One region of the Sphingomonas kyungheensis genome, then DNA from elsewhere that is predicted to be linked to it. Evidence: riboswitches for the same ligand, from Rfam matches in the RefSeq annotation. Region 1 holds a riboswitch; the other holds the start of a gene.

Region 1 (8,897 bases):
GCCCGTCCGGCCCCAGATCGCGGCTGACCGTCTTCGATCCCCAAGTGATGAACATAGTCCCCCCAGTCGATCTCTCTCTTATAGAAAGATCACCGGGGGCTCAGATCGGCGGCGTCCGATTTCCCGCTGCCGCGAGCATCCGCTTGCCGCGCAGATACATTTCCAGCCGCTGCGCACTGAACAGGCCGAGCGCCAGCGCCATCAACAGGTCGGTGATCGCCATCGGATCGAGCCCCGCCGGCCCCGCATATGTCATCGCGCCGCGCGCGCCGCTGCGCACGACGATCAGCAGCACGATGAACAGCAAGGCCGCCGGCGACGCGGTCTGGCCGAGCCGGTGCGTCTCGGGGTCGAGCGTGATCCGCATCATCTTGCCGCGCTGCCAGCCGAGCGCCGCGCCGAGCGCCAGCGCGACGAGGCAGAACAGCCAGCCGAGGCCGCGCGGCGGAAAGCGGCTGAACGTGACGGCGATCACCGCCGCATAGACCGCCGGCAGGATCCAGAGATGTTCGAGCTTGAGCGGCCGCACCCGCTTCATCCGCCGCCAGCGGATCGCCATCACCACCGCGACGACGACGAGCGGCAGGGCATAGTTGATCCAGTCCATCGCTCTCCGCCCCGCCAGTCTAAACTTGAGTTCAGTCGCCTGCACATCGGTGACATGAAGCAACCCATTAGCTAGCGCTGGACGATGACAGCCTGGCCATCCCTGCCCCGCAGCGCAAAAATCAAAGCGACCGGTTACGTCATTTCGACCTTCAGCGTCGTTCTTCTGGCGATCGTCTCCTGGCGCAGCGCCAGTCGCGATTCCGCGCTCGCCCTGTGCCTCGTCTGCGGCGCGACGACCTCGATCATCGGCATGATCATGCGGCTCTATTCATATGAAGTCGAGAAAACCGAGCCCGCCGACTGACCGCCCGATACGGTCGCCCCCGCCCGTCACGCCCGGGCGGGGGACCGGATGCTACTCCGCCGCCTGGGCGAGCGGCGCGTCCTTCCACACCAGCACCGGCTTGCGTGCCGCCTGCGTCTCGTCGAGGCGCGCGCGCGGCGCGAAATGCGGCGCGGTCTTGAGGCTGGCATCGCCCGCCTTCGCCCGTTCCGCCACCGAGCGCAGCGCGCCGACGAACTGGTCGAGCGCCGCCTTCGATTCGGTCTCGGTCGGCTCGACCAGCATCGCGCCGTGGACGACGAGCGGGAAATAGACCGTCATCGGGTGGAAGCCCTCGTCGATCAGCCCCTTGGCGACATCCAGCGTCGAGAAGCCCTCGGCGAGATTGGCGTCGGAGAAGATCGCCTCGTGCATGCACGGCCCGGCCTTGGCGAAGGGCGCGTCGAGCGTGCCCTCCAGCGAGCGCAGCACGTAATTGGCGTTGAGCACCGCATCCTCGGCGACCTGGCGCAGGCCGTCGGCGCCGTGGCTGAGGATATAGGTCAGCGCGCGCGTGAACATGCCCATCTGGCCGTGGAAGGCGACCATCCGGCCGAAGCTGCCGGCGTGATGCTCGCCGGCATTCTCCTCCTCGATCAGCACGAATTGCTCGCCCTGCTTCTCGACGAACGGCAGCGGCGCGAACGGCGTCAGCGCCTCGGAAAAGACCACCGGCCCCGAGCCCGGCCCGCCGCCGCCGTGCGGCGTCGAGAAGGTCTTGTGCAGGTTGATGTGCATCGCATCGACGCCGAGATCGCCCGGCCGCACCCGGCCGACGATCGCGTTGAAATTGGCACCGTCGCAATAGACGTAGCCGCCCGCGTCATGCACCGCGTCGGAGATCGTCTTGAGGTCGCGTTCGAACAGGCCGCAGGTATTGGGGTTGGTGATCATCACCCCGGCGACGTCCGGCCCGAGCCGCGCGATCAGCGCCGCGGTGTCGACACGGCCGTCGGCGGTGGCGGGAATGTCCTCGACCGCGAAGCCGGCGAAGGCGGCGGTGGCGGGGTTGGTGCCGTGCGCCGATTCGGGCACCAGCACGATCTTGCGATGCCCCTCGCCGCGCGCTTCCAGCGCCGCCTTGATCGCGAGGATGCCGCACAATTCGCCGTGCGCGCCCGCCTTGGGGCTCATCGCGACGCTGGTCATGCCGGTCAGCGTCACCAGCCAGTGCGCGAGCTGATGGATCACCTCAAGCGCGCCCTGCACCGTATCGACCGGCTGCAACGGATGCACGTCGGCGAAGCCGGGCAGTCGCGCCATCTTCTCGTTGAGCCGCGGATTGTGCTTCATCGTGCACGAGCCGAGCGGGAACAGGCCCAGGTCGATCGCATAATTCTGGCGCGACAGGCGGGTGTAATGGCGCACCGCCTCCGGCTCGGCGAGCCCGGGCAGGCCGATCGCCGCCTTGCGCGCGAGGCCACCGAGGCGCGACGCCGGTGCCGCCGCATCGATGCCCGTGAAGTCGACGCCGGTGGTCTGCGTGTCGCCGATCTCGAAGATCAGCGCTTCCTCCAGCATCAGCGCCTTGTTGCCGGTGGCGGTCGGTGCGGCGGGCTTGCCGTCGCCCGCGGTCATCTGCGGACGCCAGCCGCTCTGATTGATGCTCATGCCAGAACCTCCTCGAGTGCGGCGGCAAGGGTTTCGATGTCCTCCGCGCTGGTCGTCTCGGTCACCGCGACGATCAGCCCGTTGGCGAGCGCCGCCTCGCCCGGATAGAGCCGGCCGAGCGACACGCCCGCGAGGATGCCGCGATCGGCGAGCGTGCGCACGACGGGACGCGCCTCGACCGGCAGCCTGACGGTGAATTCGTTGAAGAAGCTCTCGGTGACCAGCTCCACGCCGGGCACCTGCGACAGCCGGTCGGCGGCGCGGCAGGCGGCGGCATGATTGATCGCCGCAAGCCGGCGCAGCCCCGCCTCGCCGAGCAAGGTCATGTGCACCGAGAAGGCAAGCGCGCACAGCCCCGAGTTGGTGCAGATGTTGCTCGTCGCCTTCTCGCGCCGGATATGCTGTTCGCGCGTCGACAGCGTCAGCACGAAACCGCGGCGCCCGTCGGCATCGACCGTCTCGCCGCAGAAGCGGCCGGGCATCTGGCGGATGTACTTCTCCTTGCAGCCCATCAGCCCGACATAGGGGCCGCCGAACTGCAGGCCGACGCCGAGTGACTGGCCCTCGCCGACGACGATGTCGGCGTCCATCTCGCCCGGCGCGGTGATCGCGCCGAGCGCCACCGGCTCGGTGACGACCGCGATCAGCAGCGCCTTGTTGGCGTGGCAGGCATCGGCGAGCGGGGTGAGGTCGGTGATGCGGCCGAGGATGTCGGGATATTGCACGACGACGCACGACGTGTCCGCGTCGATCGCCGCGATCAGCGCCTCGACATCGGTCTCGGCGGTCAGCGCCGGCGTCGCGGTCTGCAACTGGTCGCCGGTATATTTGGCCATCGTCTTGGCGACGCTGACATAATGCGGGTGGAGCCCGCCCGACAGGATCGCCTTGCCCTTGCGCGTGATGCGCCGCGCCATGCCGATCGCCTCCCAGCAGGCGGTCGAGCCGTCGTACATCGAGGCATTGGCGACGTCGGTGCCGAGCATCCGCGCGACCTGCGTCTGAAACTCGAACAGCATCTGCAACGTGCCCTGCGCGATTTCCGGCTGATAGGGCGTATAGGCGGTGAGGAATTCGCCGCGCTGGATGAGATGGTCGACGCTCGCCGGCACATGATGGCGATAGGCGCCGGCGCCGAGGAAGAAGGGCACCTCGCCGGCGACGACGTTCTTGCGCGCCAGCGCGGTCATGTGCCGCTCGACCGCGAGTTCGGAGGCATGGCCCGGCAGGCCGGCGATCGGCCCGGACAGGCGGGCGGCCTCGGGCACGTCGACGAACAGATCGTCGATCGATCCCGCGCCGATGACCGAGAGCATCGCATCACGATCGGGCTGGGTAAGCGGCAGATAGCGCATCATCATTCCCTTGGAAGCCCCACCCCTTCCGGGGAGGGGCTAAGATAGGTCACAGCTTCGCGACGAAGTCCGCGTAGGCCGCTTCGTCCATCAGCGTCTTGAGCTCGGCCGGGTCGCTGAGCGTGATCTTGAAGAACCAGCCCTCCGCCTCCGGGTCCGAATTGACCAGGCTGGGATCGTCGGCGAGCGCGGCATTGCCCTCGGTCACCGTGCCCGACACCGGCGCATAGACGTCCGACGCAGCCTTGACCGACTCGACGACCGCCGCCTCGTCGCCCTTGCCGAGCTGCTTGCCCGCCTCGGGCACGTCAACGAAGACGATGTCGCCGAGCTGGCCCTGCGCATAGTCGGAGATGCCGACCGTGCCGGTGTCGCCGTCGACATCGACCCATTCATGATCTTCGGTGAAATAACGGCTCATCACTTGCCTCCTGCGCGGACATAGCGGTGGGGAACGAAGGGCAGCGGGGCGACCACCGCCTCATGGATCTTGCCGCGCTGGACGAGGCGCAGCGGCGTGCCCGCCTCCGCCAGCGCTGCGGGAACATAGGCCATGGCGATCGGCGCGCCGACGCTCGGCGCGAAGCCGCCGCTGGTGACGCGGCCGATCACCGCGCCATCGGCGTCGACGACGCTGGCCCCCTCGCGCACCGGCTGGCGCCCGGCGACCGACAGGCCGACGCGCTTGACCGCGGGGCCGTCGGTGCGCTCGGCAAGGATGCGCGCCGCACCGGCAAAGTCGGCGGCCTCGCGGCGGCGCTTCGACAAAGCGAAGCCGAGGTCGGCCATCACCGGCGTCGTCTCGGGATCGAGGTCGTGGCCGTAGAGCGGCAGCCCGGCTTCGAGCCGCAGCGAATCGCGCGCACCGAGGCCGATCGGCTTGACCTCCGGCTCGGCGCAGATCGCATCGGCGAAGGCGGCGGCGGCCTCTGCGGGGATCGAGATCTCGACACCATCCTCGCCGGTATAGCCCGAACGGCTGATCCACAGCGCATGGCCGTTCCATGCGAACGCGCCCGCGGTCATGAACACCAGCGCCTCGACGCCGGGCACCAGCCGCGCGACGGCAGCGACCGCCTCGGGCCCCTGCACCGCCAGCAGGGCCTGATCTTCCATCAGGTTGAGCGTCACGTCATCGGGCAGCACGTCGAGCAGATAGGCGAGATCGTCATATTTGGTCGCGCCGTTGACGACGACATAATGGCTCGCCGCCCCGAACGGATGCTCGCCCTCTTCGGGCAGCGTCGTCACCATCAGATCGTCGAGGATGCCGCCCTCGTCGTTGAGCAGCAGCGAATAGCGGATCCTGGTCGGCGCCAGTCCCGCGACGTCGCCGGGCAGCACCTTCTCGAGCGCGGCGGCGACCGCGGCGGCGTCGATGCCGTCGCCGGTCAGGCCGACCTGCCCCATATGGCTGACGTCGAACAGACCCGCCGATTCGCGCGTCCACAGATGCTCGGCCATGATGCCTTCATATTGGACGGGCATCTCATAGCCGGCGAAGGGCACCATGCGGCCGCCGCGGGCGCGATGCCACGCGTCGAGCGGCAGCAACTGGATGGCGGGTTCGTCGCCATCGAGCTCGTCGAGCGGGTCAGGCAGGGTGTCCGGCAGCGTGTCGCTCATCAACCGTCTCCAAAAAAGGCACACGATCCGGGTCGCGGGCCAGCCGCATCCGATCTCGTCATACCCCCTCTGTCACGGTGACCTGAGAGCTTTCACCCGGCGCATAACAGGCGGCGGGCTTACCCCTTCGGTGGCTCCTCAAAGGAACGCTTTCCAGAGTGTCGATAAGGCAGCGCGCGGTCCGTTATGCCTGAGAGATTCCGGGGTGGTTGCTCCTTCGGCGGCCTCCTTGTGAAGAGGCTCTCTCCCGCGCCCGCCCATGCCGGTCGCCCGGCATCGACGTGCGATGCTCTGGCGTCCCGCAAGGGCTTAGTCAATGCGGAAAGGCCCGCATCCGCCGCGGATCAGCGCTGCGCGTTATACTTCAGCTGATCGTCGGTGAGCTGGAAGCCCACCAGCGCCTCGAACGTCGCGCGCAGCACCGCGGTGCGCACCTCGGGCCGGGCGAGCGGATCGGTCGCGGCATCCTCGTCCCCCGCCTTGCGCTTGCGGGTAAGCTGGTCGCGCACCTCGTCGGGCAGCGTCGCCGCGGCGCGCGCGATCTGCGTAGAGGCGGTGCCGCTCGCCTGCGCGCGCGTCTGGCCGGCGTCGAAATGGACGGTCACCGCCCCCTTGCGCTTGGCGGTCACCGCGGTGCCGCCGCGGACGATGGCGATGTAATAGGGCAGCACCACGTCGCGCGCCGCATCGGCGCGGGTGCGCCGCGCCAGCACGTCGAAGGTGACGCTGGTGACGATCTGGTCGCCCGCGTCGTTGCAGGCGCCGCGTACGTGCGTCATGTTGGCGACGACGTCGATCGCGCTCTCGTCACGGCTGGTCGCCGGGTCGAACAGGGTGATGTCGCCGGTCCCCGCCGCGACGCCGACGGTCGGACAGGCCGAACGCACCGCCGAGATGCCGCCTTCGACGATCTCGCCCTTGCTGGCGCAGCCCGAGAGGATCAGCGCGAGGGCGGACAGGCCGAGAATCGTGGTTTTCACGGGGACGCATACCTTTGTCGAACGGTCAGTGACGCAGTCGCCGGCGGCCCGGCGGTACGGCGCGCACCATAGGAAGCGCCTTTCGCGCGTGCAAGCAATCGCGTAGAGCGACCGCCATGGCCTCTCTTCTTCAGCCGGACGGCGGCAAGCCCGTCCTCGATCTGCTGATCGCCGCGCCGCGCGGCTTTTGCGCCGGCGTCGACCGCGCGATCCGCATCGTCGAACTCGCGATCGAGAAACACGGCGCGCCGGTCTACGTCCGCCACGAGATCGTCCACAACAAGTTCGTCGTCGACACGCTGCGCGCTCAGGGCGCGGTGTTCGTCGAGGAGCTCGATCAGGTGCCGAACGGCGCGCCGGTCGTCTTCTCGGCGCACGGCGTGCCCAAATCGGTGCCCGCCGACGCGCAGAGCCGCGGGCTCGAATATCTCGACGCCACCTGCCCTCTGGTGTCGAAGGTGCACCGCCAGGCCGAACGCCTGGTCGCGACCGGCCGCCACATCATCTTCATCGGCCACGCCGGCCATCCCGAGGTGGTCGGCACCTTCGGACAGGTGCCGGACGGCGCGATGTCGCTGATCGAGACCGCCGCCGATGCCGAGACCTTCGCGCCGGTCGATCCCGACAATCTCGCCTTCCTCACCCAGACGACGCTGTCGGTCGACGATACCGCCGCGGTCGTCGCGGTGTTGCAGCGCCGCTTCCCCAACATGCTGCCGCCGCGCGGCGAGGACATCTGCTACGCCACCTCCAACCGGCAGGCGGCGGTCAAGGCGATCGCCGCGGCGTGCGATGCGATGCTGGTGATCGGCGCACCCAATTCGTCCAACTCGGTGCGGCTGGTCGAGGTGGCGGAGCGCGAGGGGATTCCGGCGCGGCTGATCCAGCGCGCCGCCGATCTCGACTGGCGCTTCCTCGACGGCGTCGGCACGCTCGGCATCACCGCCGGCGCCTCGGCGCCCGAGCTGCTCGTGCGCGAGCTGGTCGAGCTGCTCTCGACCCGTTTCGACGTCACCGAGCGCGAGGAAGAGACGACGCGCGAGACGATCGCGTTCAAGCTGCCACGCGGGCTCGACGCCGCGGCATAGCCGCCCGCTTCCCCGGCCCGCGCCCGGGGGCGCGGCAATCGGGGGAGGAACACATGGCCGTCTACACCCATGTCTCGGCGGAGGCGCTGTCCGCCTTCCTGCGCCGCTATGACGGCGTCGGCGCGCTCGTCTCCGCCAAGGGCATCGCCGAGGGGGTGGAGAACAGCAACTATCTGGTCGACACCGATCGCGCGCGCTTTATCCTGACGCTCTACGAAAAGCGCGTCGATGCCGGCGACCTGCCCTTCTTCCTCGACTTGCTCGATCACCTCGCCGCGCGCGGACTGCCGGTGCCCCCAGCGATCCGCGACCGCGACGGCGTCGCGGTGCAGCAGCTCGAGGGCCGCCCCGCCTGCCTGATCCGCTTCCTCGCCGGCGTGTCGGTGACCCGCCCCACCCCGGCGCAGGCCGCCACCGCGGGTGCAGCGCTCGGCGCGCTGCACCGCGCCGCCGCGGATTTCAGCGGCACACGCGCCAACAGTCTCGGCATCGCCGACTGGCGGCCGTTGCTCGAACGCTGCGGCGGCGACCTCGATGGCATCGCGCCCGGCCTGTATGCGCGCGTCGACGGCGCGCTCGCCGCAGTCGAGGCGGACTGGCCGCACGATCTGCCGACGAGCGTCATCCACGCCGACCTGTTCCCCGACAACGTGTTGATGTTGGGCGACTCCGTGACCGGTTTGATCGATTTCTACTTCGCCTGCCGCGATCTGCGCGCCTATGACGTCGCGGTGATGCATGGGTCCTGGGCTTTCGATCCGCGCGGCGAGCCGCTCGATGGCGTCGGCGCGGCGCTGCTCGCCGGCTATGCGGCGGCGCACGGCCTGTCCGATGCGGAGCGCGCCGCGCTGCCGGTGCTGGCGCGCGGCGCGGCGCTCCGCTTCCTGCTCACCCGCGCCTGGGACTGGCTCAACACGCCGGCCGATGCGCTGGTGACGCGCAAGGATCCTCTCGCCTATCTGCGCCGGCTCGACTGGTATGATGCCCATCCGGAGGCTTTTGCATGACCGACCCCGCCGCCGCCCCGCTCGTCGAGATCGCCACCGACGGCGCCTGCAAGGGCAATCCCGGCCCCGGCGGCTGGGGAGCACTGCTCCGCTTCGGCGGCCACGAGAAGGAATTGTCCGGCGGCGAGCGGCTGACCACCAACAACCGCATGGAGCTGACCGCGGCGATCGAGGCGCTGCGCGTGCTGACGCGGCCGTGCAAGATCCGCCTGTCGACCGACAGCAAATACGTCATGGACGGCCTGACCCGCTGGATCCACGGCTGGCGCAAGAACGGCTGGCGCACCGCCGACAAGAAG
Region 2 (8,897 bases), on a different contig from region 1:
GCATCTCGAGGCCGGCACGTGCGGCAAGATACTCCCGCCGGCCGAGCACGACCGGCAGCAGCCCCAATACGCGCAGGAATTCGTCGATCAGGAAGGCGACGCGCGCCCGATCCGGCCCCGGCCAGTCGCGATGCGCGGCGAGGCGATCGTAGAGGCCGGCGTGGTCGATCAGGCAGCGCGTGCCGTCGCAGGTCCGCTGGAGTGCGCCGGCATGGTCGGTGAGCAGCAGGTCAATCCGCTCCCACCCCTGCCCGATCGCATTGTGTACCGCCCCGCCGCTGCGCGCCTCATACCAGAGGACGATCGGCACCAGCGCCTCGACCTGCGTGCGCCAGTCTTGCGCGACGCCGGCCTGGTGCTCCGCCGCGACGACGGCGATCAAATCGACGCCGCTATACGCATCCGCCTCGCCCCGCCCGAAGCTGCCGCCGAGTCACAGCGCGTCGAGATGCGGTACGTCCCGCATCGCGCGGGTGATGGCGGTGATGAAAGCGTCCTGCCACATGATGCATCCCCCTGCCCTGCCATCATAGCGGCGACGCCGGCGCTGCGGGAGGCCGCCGCCGTGTCGACCTGTCGGGATGTCGATGGCTCGTGCCGTTTGGTCGGTAGTGTTGACACGTCGACACATCGACACATCGACACGTCGAGGCGTCGAATGTACGACGATAGCGAAGGCGGATCAGCGGAGGGGGGAAGGTTCGCGCAGAGGCGCAAAAGACGCAGAGAAGCCCGGGAGGATGGTCCGGCCCTCTTGTGCCCCGCCGTCGCGGGATCGCCATGCGGCGCAGCCGCTGTCCGGATCGCAGGGACACGTGCCGCATCCCCGAAAGCAACTCCTCCGCGCCTCCGCGCCTCCGCGCCTCCGCGTGAACCAAAACCGGCCACTTCGCGGATCGCCGGACGATGGATCACGCGAAGACGCGAAGACGCGAAGAAAAGGAGGTTCACGCGGAGGCGCGGAGGCGCGGAGAAGGACGCGCTAGAGGAGCGCCCTGCCCTCCAGCGGCGGCTGGGAAGGAGCAATGCACTGGCACACAGCCCCTTCGCGTCTTCGCGTGATCGTCACGCGGCGTCACCCGCGACCCGGCCGCTCGGGATGCCGCGCCGCTCACGACAAAGGCATCACGTCGTATCATCGACCTGTCGACACCACGACACTTCGACAGCCCGCCCAACGGAATATCAGACGCCGAAGGCCACTCGCAGGATCGCCATGCGGCGCAGCCGCTGTCCGGATCGCGGGGACACGCGCCGCATCCCCGAAAGCAACTCCTCCGCGCCTCCGCGCCTCCGCGTGATCCAAAACGTGGCCGCTTCGCGGACCGCCGCTTGAGGGCTCACGCGAAGACGCGAAGACGCGAAGACAAGGAGGTTCACGCGGAGGCGCGGAGGCGCGGAGGCGCGGAGAGGGACGCGCTGGAGGGAACGCCCTGCCCTCCAGCGGCGGCTGGGGACGCGGAATGCGCTGGCGCGCAGCCCCTTCGCGTCTTTGCGTCTTCGCGTGAACCCTCGAGCGGCGTCAGCCGCGACCCGGACGCGAAGCATGCCGCGCCGCTCCGACAGGCATCACGTCGGATCATCGACTTGTCGACATTACGACACCTCGACAGCCCTCCCGACGAGTATCAGGCGCCGAAAAGGCGGCTCTGCTTATAGCCCGAGCGCTCGTCTCCGCCCTCCCAATCGGCAGACGGCCCCCTCCCAATAGCCGCTCTGCGCTCTTTGCGCCTCTGCGCGACCCGAACCGGCCGCCGCGATCGCCGGAACCGGACGGCGCGCACAACAGCGCCCCGTCCCCGTCCCATCGCGTCAGATCATCGACCTGTCGACATATCGACAGGTCAACATTCCACCACATTGACCGCCAGCCCGCCGAGGCTCGTCTCCTTATACTGCGAGCGCATGTCCTCGCCGGTCTGGCGCATCGTCTCGATTACCGCGTCGAGGCTGACGACGTGGCTGCCGTCGCCGCGCAGCGCGAGATAGGCGGCGTTGATCGCTTTCACCGCGCCCATCGTGTTGCGCTCGATGCACGGGATCTGGACGAGCCCGCCGATCGGGTCGCAGGTCAGGCCGAGGTTATGCTCCATGCCGATCTCGGCGGCATTCTCGATCTGGCGATTGCTGCCGCCGAGCACCGCGGCGAGGCCGCCCGCCGCCATCGAACAGGCGACGCCGACCTCGCCCTGGCAGCCCATCTCCGCCGCCGAGATCGACGCGCGCTTCTTGTAGAGCATGCCGATCGCCGCCGCGGTGAGCAGGAAGGTGCGGGCACCCTCCCCGCGCGTCGCCTGATCGCAGTCGCGCGCCACCAGCGTCTCGTAGAAGCGCAGCACCGCGGGCAGCACGCCCGCCGCGCCATTGGTCGGCGCGGTGACGACGCGGCCGCCGGCGGCATTCTCCTCATTGACCGCGAGCGCCCACAGGCTGACCCATTCGAACACTTCCGCGGGGTTGCTGCCGGGGACGCAGCCGCTCAGGCCCTGCGCGATCGCCTGCGCGCGCCGGCGCACCTTGAGCCCGCCGGGCAGCATGCCCTGCTGGGCGATGCCGCGGTCGATACAGGCGTGCATCGCGGCGCGCACCGCGTCGAGGAAGGCGTCGGTCTCGGCAGGGGCACGCCATGCCTCCTCATTGGCGCGGACGAGGTCGGCGATGCCGAGCCCGGTCGCATCGCCGAGCGCGAGCAGGTCGGCGCCCGAGCCGAACGGATGGCGCACCGCGACATTGCCCGCCGCCAGCCGCTCGCCGCGGCGCAGGATCGCCCCGCCGCCGATCGAGAAATAGGTTTCGGTGAGCGTGCCGTCGGCAGTCTCGGCGGTGAAGGTCAGGCCGTTGGGATGTTCGGGCAGGAATTCGCGCGGATGGAAGACGATGTCGCCCGGCGCGAAGGCGATCTCGGCACCGCCAGCGAGCGGCAGCCGGCACCGCGTCTCGATATCGGCGAGGATCGCCGGCGCGGCATCGGGATCGAGCCGCTCGGGCTGCCAGCCGGCGAGGCCGAGGATCACCGCGGTATCGGTGGCATGGCCGCGCCCGGTCAGCGCGAGGCTGCCGTAGAGGTCGCAGCGCACCGCGGTGACCGCCTGCCCGACGACCCGCTGGGCGAAGTCGAAGGCGGCGCGCATCGGCCCGACGGTGTGCGAGCTCGACGGGCCAATGCCGATGGTGAAGAGTTCGGCGACGCTGATCGGCCGGTCGAGGCCGCGGTCGAGCGGGGTCCGGGACTGGGACTGGAACTGGGGCAGGGGCAGGTCGGTCGGCATCAGGGTCCCTCCGCCGGCATCGCCGGCCTGCCCCCTCTGTCCCTTGCGCCTGAGATCATTATCCCGTCGGCGGACGCGGCTGCGCCTCTCTCCAGATGTTTGCCGTCGCTACGGTCCTTTGGCCTGAGAGTTTCCGGGGCGGTTGCTCCTTCGGCGCCGGGGCGGGCCCGGTCTCTCCCGTATCGACCGCGCCGCTATCCGCCGGGTCGGGGCGCCGGGTCAAGCGGCATCGCGCCGGAGTCGACGTGACGACATGTCGACGTTGCGACACCGCACGCCCGCACCGTCACCGGGCGCCGACATGTCGGGCTGTCGACATGTCGGGAGCGGGCAGGCCGCGGCGCGTGGGGGGAGCAGGCGCGGCAGGGGAGGGGGCGGTATTTCCTACTCGAAAGCACGAATGGATGCGGCCGGTGACGCCATTTCCCTAGGGATTCCCGTGCGGGGTGCCAAAAGTTCGTGCTTTCGAGTAGGAAATGGCGATGGCCCGCTCCCCCGCTCCCGCCCGCCCCGCATCCGGCTCCGCCGCCGTGCCGCACCGCGACCTGTTCACGCTCGACAGTCCGCTGCACGGCGAGATCCGCGGCGAACGCTCGCTGATGGCCTTTCCCTTCTTCGCGCTCAGCAAGAATGCGTGGATGAAGCCGCTGACCTACGATCATGCCACCGTGTCGATCGAGGTGCGGCCGTCGGCGAGCGGCGTCGCGACGATCTACGACAAGGAGATCGTCCTCTACATCGCCAGCCTGATGGCGGCGAAGCTCGAGGCGGGCGAGCATGTCGAGCAGGATTTCATCTTCACCGCGCACGATCTGTTCTCGGTGACCGGCTCCAACCATAGCGCACGCTCGTACAACCGGCTGTCCGAGGCGCTCGAGCGGCTCCAGGGTACGCAGATCAAGACCAATATCGAAGCCGGCGGGGAAGGGGAGGAGGGCTTCTTTTCCTGGCTGTCGGAAGCAAAGCTCCACTATTCGCGCACCAAGAGCGGCGAACGGCGCCTGAAAGCGGTCAAGGTACGGCTGTGCGACTGGCTGTTCCGGGCGATCCTGCTCGATCGTCACGTGCTCGACTATGCCGCCGCCTATTTCCAGCTGGGACCGATCGAGCGGCGCATCTATGAAGTGGCGCGCTCGACGTGCGAGGAAGAGCTCGACCTCGACCTTGCCACCTTCCGCCTGCAGATCGGCTATCAGAACCCGCTGTCGAACTTCCGGGCGGCGCTCAAGCAGATCGTCGCGACCGACGGCATCCCCGACTATCACCTCGAACTGGTCGAGGGCGATGCAGGCGGGGCGGCGGAGGAGGGGGCACCGCGCCGCGGCCGCCGCGCGCCGCAGAGCCGGGTGGTGATCACCCCGCGCCCGCAGCCCGGCGAGTCGGCGCTGAGCACGACTCGCGCCATCCTGGAATCGACCGAGTCGGGCGAATCGATCGATGCCGACCCGGCGGACGCCGATTCGCCGACCCCCGCCGACTGATTCGTGCCGCCATCCGAATTGTTACTCGAAAGCACGAATGGAACGGCGATTTTCTACTCGAAAGCACGAACTTAGCCGCGCCATTGTTACTCGAAAGCACGAATCGGCAGCGCATTGTTACTCGAAAGCACGAACTTTTTTTCGATTAAATACTCGAAAGCACGAATCGTAGCCGCTTCCAGTGTTGGATCAATGCTGCAACAAAGGGGCGCGGCCAACGTCGGCCGTGCAGGTTTGTTGAGTGGAATGGCCGTGACCCCATAAAGGAAAGCCCGGCACGAGGCCGGGCATCCCAGTATTCCTGTGTGACCAGCGTCGCCAAACGCCGAACACCTTATCGCAGGTAGTCAGGCCACAGGGATACTGCCGAACCCGATCCGGTTCAAGGATGCGCGTTTCGCGCCACGGAATTTTTTGTCCTCGGTCCCGGCCCCACAAGGGGATGGAAGATGACGGCGTTGACCTTCGGGGAAGCGAGCGCGCAGCTCTGCGCGCGCGTAAGGCTGGACGCGCGTGCCGTGCGGCGCGTGCCCCACCGCACCGGTGCGCCGGTGCGCCGCGACAGTATCGAGGCGGGGACGTTCGAACACCTCTTCTTCGCGCCGCCCGCCGCCGGCGAGCCCGACCGCTGGCTGCGCGCCTGCCGCCGCGCGCTCGACGCCGGCCGGCGGCTGCGGCGCGAGGCGCGCGCCGGCACCCGGACGCTGAGCGCGCGCGAACGGCCGATCGCCGCGCTGACCGGCGCGGCGGTGCGCGTCTTCGAGGAACTGTGCACGCTGGCGCGACTGCATCGTGGCCGCGTCTTCCCGAGCTACGACTGGCTCGCCGAGGCGACCGCGCTCGGCCGCGCCACCGTCGCACGCGCGCTCGTCCTGCTCGAGGCGGCGGGCTTCCTCGTCCGCCAGCGCCGCTTCACCCGGATCGAGGGGGCAGGGGAAGGGCCGCGCTATCGCCAGACCTCCAACGCCTATCGCGCGCTGCTGCCCGCCGCGGTGCTCGGCTATCTGCCGCGCTGGATGCGCCCGGCGCCGCTGCCCGTCGACCAGCTCGATCACCATCAGGCGCAGGCCGACGCACAGGCGGCGATGCTCGCCGGCCTGTCGTCGCGCGACCGTGCCCGTGCCACTGTCGACGGCGCGCTCGGCAAGGTGCTCGCCGCCCTGGGCGCCGCGGTCGATCGAGCCTGCGAGTCTCAAGACCATCCGCAACCGCTCATGGATTCTATTCATACGGGAACGAAAGAGTTGGCCTAGTCGGCCAACGCAAACGCCTGACGGCGACGAAGACGCAGCGAGACGACCCCATCACCGCCATCAGACCCGCAAGGACAGGAGTGCCGGCTACGCCGTCACATGCTCCCTAGAAGGAGCAAGCGGATAGGGCAGGGATCAATGGCGAGCGACGCGAAGAATGCGACGACGGAGGCGGACGGATTGCGCGTCGCCCACCGCCCGACCGTCCGACACGTCTATATGTCGAGGACTTGCCACGTCGGCATGTAGACATGTAGGAGGAGGCTATGGCGACCATCGCGATCATCAGTCAGAAGGGCGGTGCGGGTAAGACGACGCTCGCGCTCCACCTCGCCGCCGCGGCGCAGGATGCCGGCCGCGTCGCGCTGATCGTCGATACCGATCCGCAGGCGACGGCGAGCCAATGGGCGGCCTGGCGCGGCGACGCCCCGCCCGAGGTGATCGACAGCCCGCCGCCGCGGCTCGCCGCCAAGGTCGCCGCCGCGACCGAACAGGGTGCCGAGCTGATCGTCATCGACACGCCGCCGCACGCCGACAGCGCGGCGCGCGCCGCGGTCGAGGTCGCCGATCTGGTGCTGATCCCGTGCCGGCCGAGCGCGTTCGACCTGTCGGCGATCCAGACCACCGCGAAGCTCGTCCAACTGCTGCGCAAGCCCGCCTATGTCGTATTCACCGCCGGATCGCCCAATGCACCGCGCGTCTACCAGGAGGCGGGCGAGCTGGTCGACGGCTTCGGCACGCCGCCCTGTCCGGTGCAGATCCCCGATCGCGCCGCCTATCGCCACGCCAGCGGCGAAGGCCGGACGGTGATGGAATATGAACCCGACGGCAAGGCCGCCGACGACATCCGCCAGCTCTACGCCTGGACCTGTCGCCAGCTCGGCCTGCCCGAGGCGAAGAGCAAGACCCGCAAGAAGGTGCCCGCATGAGCCGCAAGCCGAGTTTCGCCAATCTGCGCACCGTCGGCGCGCCGCCCCCGCCCGTCGCCACCCCCGCGCCGGTCGCCGCCCCCGTTCCCGCCGCGGGCGCAGGGCAGGGGCCGGCGAGCCGCCAGGGGCGCAAGCAGATCGCCGGCTTCTTCAGCCCCGAAATGTCGTTCGCGATGCACACGCTCGCCCGCCGCCAGGGCCGCAGCCTGCAGGCGCTGATGGCCGAGGCGTTCAACGACGTGCTGAGGAAGCACGGCGAGAGCCCGATCGGCGACTGACCACGCGCAAATCTCCGCCCCGCGCGCTTCGCCGGCGGAGAGATATGCCCCCGGCTCCCCGCGTATTCCGGCTTGGCGTCCAAGCGTTGCCGCGCCGACGCCAAAGTGGGTCCGTATTAACGCTGCCTGCTAACCTAACAGTGTCCGATTCTGGCATCATGCCGTCGGTCTGCTGAATTGATCTTCATCAATCCGTCTTTTACCCACGTCATGCAAGGTCGGGATCCACGGCGACGACGGTGCGCCGTCATCATCGCCAAGTCGATCCCGCGGCAGGTGCAGAGAACAGACATTACGGTATCGTGCCGTCGGGATTGGACGCGATGGTCAGGGAGGGGTTCAAGCCGGAATTGCAGGGGCTGCGTGCCGTCGCAGTATTGCTCGTGCTCGTCTTCCATCTCGATCCGGCGTGGCTGCGTGGCGGCTATGTCGGCGTCGATGCCTTTTTTGTGCTGTCGGGCTATTTCATCACTACGTCGCTGATCGCCGATATCGACAGGACGGGGACGATCGATCTGGTCGGCTTCTATGCCCGGCGCTTCCGCCGGCTGCTGCCCGCCGCGGCGCTGGTGCTGGCAGCGATGGTCATCGGCGTGGTCGTCTTCCCGCGGGACCAGTGGCCGCATATCGCGCGCGAGGTCGCCGCGGCCGCGCTCTACGTCGAGAATCTGTTCCTCGCGCATCATTCGGTCGACTATCTGGCGTTCGACCGCGTCGCCAGCCCGGTGCAGCATTATTGGTCGCTGTCGGTCGAGGAGCAATTCTACCTCGTCTGGCCGATGCTGCTGCTGGGGGCGGTCGGCTGCGGCCGGATCGTCGGCTGGCCGGTGCGGGTCTGGTATCGCGCGGCGATCGTCATCGCCTTGCTCGGATCGCTCGCGCTGTCGATTCTGGCGGGGCGCCATCCGCAGCCGGGCGCCTATTTCTATCCGCAGCTGCGCGTCTGGGAGCTGGCGCTGGGCGGTCTGATCGCCTGCCTGCCGGCGCGGTGGGCGCGGATCGCGTCCGGAACGCCGGCGCCGGTGCTGCAGGCGGCAGGGCTGGCGATGCTGGTCGGCGCGAGCCTGGTCTATTCGGCGAAGACCGTCTTTCCCGGCTCTGCCGCGCTGTTGCCGACGATCGGCGCGGCGCTGGTCATCGTCGCGGTCGGGGAGGGCGGGGCCCGGCGCCGCAATCCGCTGCTCGACAATCGGGCGATGCGCTGGATCGGCGACCTCTCCTATTCGATCTATCTCTGGCATTGGCCGATCATCGTCGCCGTCCGCGACCATCGCGCCGCGCTGCGCCCGATCGACGCGGTCGGCATCGTGCTGCTCGTGCTGCTGCTCGCCCAGCTGACCAAGACGTTGGTCGAGGACCGGTTCCGCCTCCATGGTGGCGCGCGGCGGGCGGCGCGCCCGCGCTGGCGTGCCTTCGTGCCGGTCGTCGTCGCGATCGCCATCCCGCTGCTGCTGGCCGCCGCGCTGCTCGGCTATGTCGCCTGGGACAAGCGCCGGTTCGAGGCGGCGCGGCTCGATCCGCGGGACTATCCCGGCGCCGCGGCGCTCGTCGCATCGACGCCGGTGCCGGCGCGCGCGGTCTTTCCCGCCGCGCATCTCGTGCCGGAGGATCTTCCGGTCGAATATAAGACGGGGTGCAGCCTGCCGTTCGGAGAGAGCGTGATCCAGGCCTGTCCCTCGGGTCAGCC

What was found. A riboswitch is a leader RNA that binds a small molecule or an ion and turns the genes downstream of it on or off. The one in region 1 is predicted to bind glycine.
Region 2: another riboswitch for glycine. It lies ahead of V8201_RS11805 (L-serine ammonia-lyase); the one in region 1 lies ahead of gcvT (glycine cleavage system aminomethyltransferase GcvT).

Annotation. Positions count from the first base shown of each region.
Region 1 covers NZ_JBBBDM010000002.1:493,448-502,344, reverse strand. The annotation lists gene V8201_RS06455 (hypothetical protein) at 1-55, opposite strand, end outside; gene V8201_RS06450 (CcdC protein domain-containing protein) at 101-607, opposite strand; gene V8201_RS06445 (hypothetical protein) at 692-913, shown strand; gene gcvPB (aminomethyl-transferring glycine dehydrogenase subunit GcvPB) at 965-2,542, opposite strand; gene gcvPA (aminomethyl-transferring glycine dehydrogenase subunit GcvPA) at 2,539-3,897, opposite strand; gene gcvH (glycine cleavage system protein GcvH) at 3,947-4,318, opposite strand; gene gcvT (glycine cleavage system aminomethyltransferase GcvT) at 4,318-5,523, opposite strand; glycine riboswitch at 5,583-5,690, opposite strand; glycine riboswitch at 5,691-5,783, opposite strand; gene V8201_RS06420 (hypothetical protein) at 5,868-6,503, opposite strand; gene ispH (4-hydroxy-3-methylbut-2-enyl diphosphate reductase) at 6,620-7,591, shown strand; gene thrB (homoserine kinase) at 7,645-8,598, shown strand; gene rnhA (ribonuclease HI) at 8,595-8,897, shown strand, end outside.
Region 2 covers NZ_JBBBDM010000005.1:3,208-12,104, reverse strand. The annotation lists gene V8201_RS11810 (hypothetical protein) at 1-382, opposite strand, end outside; gene V8201_RS11805 (L-serine ammonia-lyase) at 1,845-3,269, opposite strand; glycine riboswitch at 3,371-3,459, opposite strand; gene V8201_RS11800 (replication initiator protein A) at 3,752-4,750, shown strand; gene V8201_RS11795 (helix-turn-helix domain-containing protein) at 5,200-6,003, shown strand; gene parA (ParA family partition ATPase) at 6,270-6,932, shown strand; gene V8201_RS11785 (ribbon-helix-helix domain-containing protein) at 6,929-7,210, shown strand; gene V8201_RS11780 (acyltransferase family protein) at 7,450-8,897, shown strand, end outside.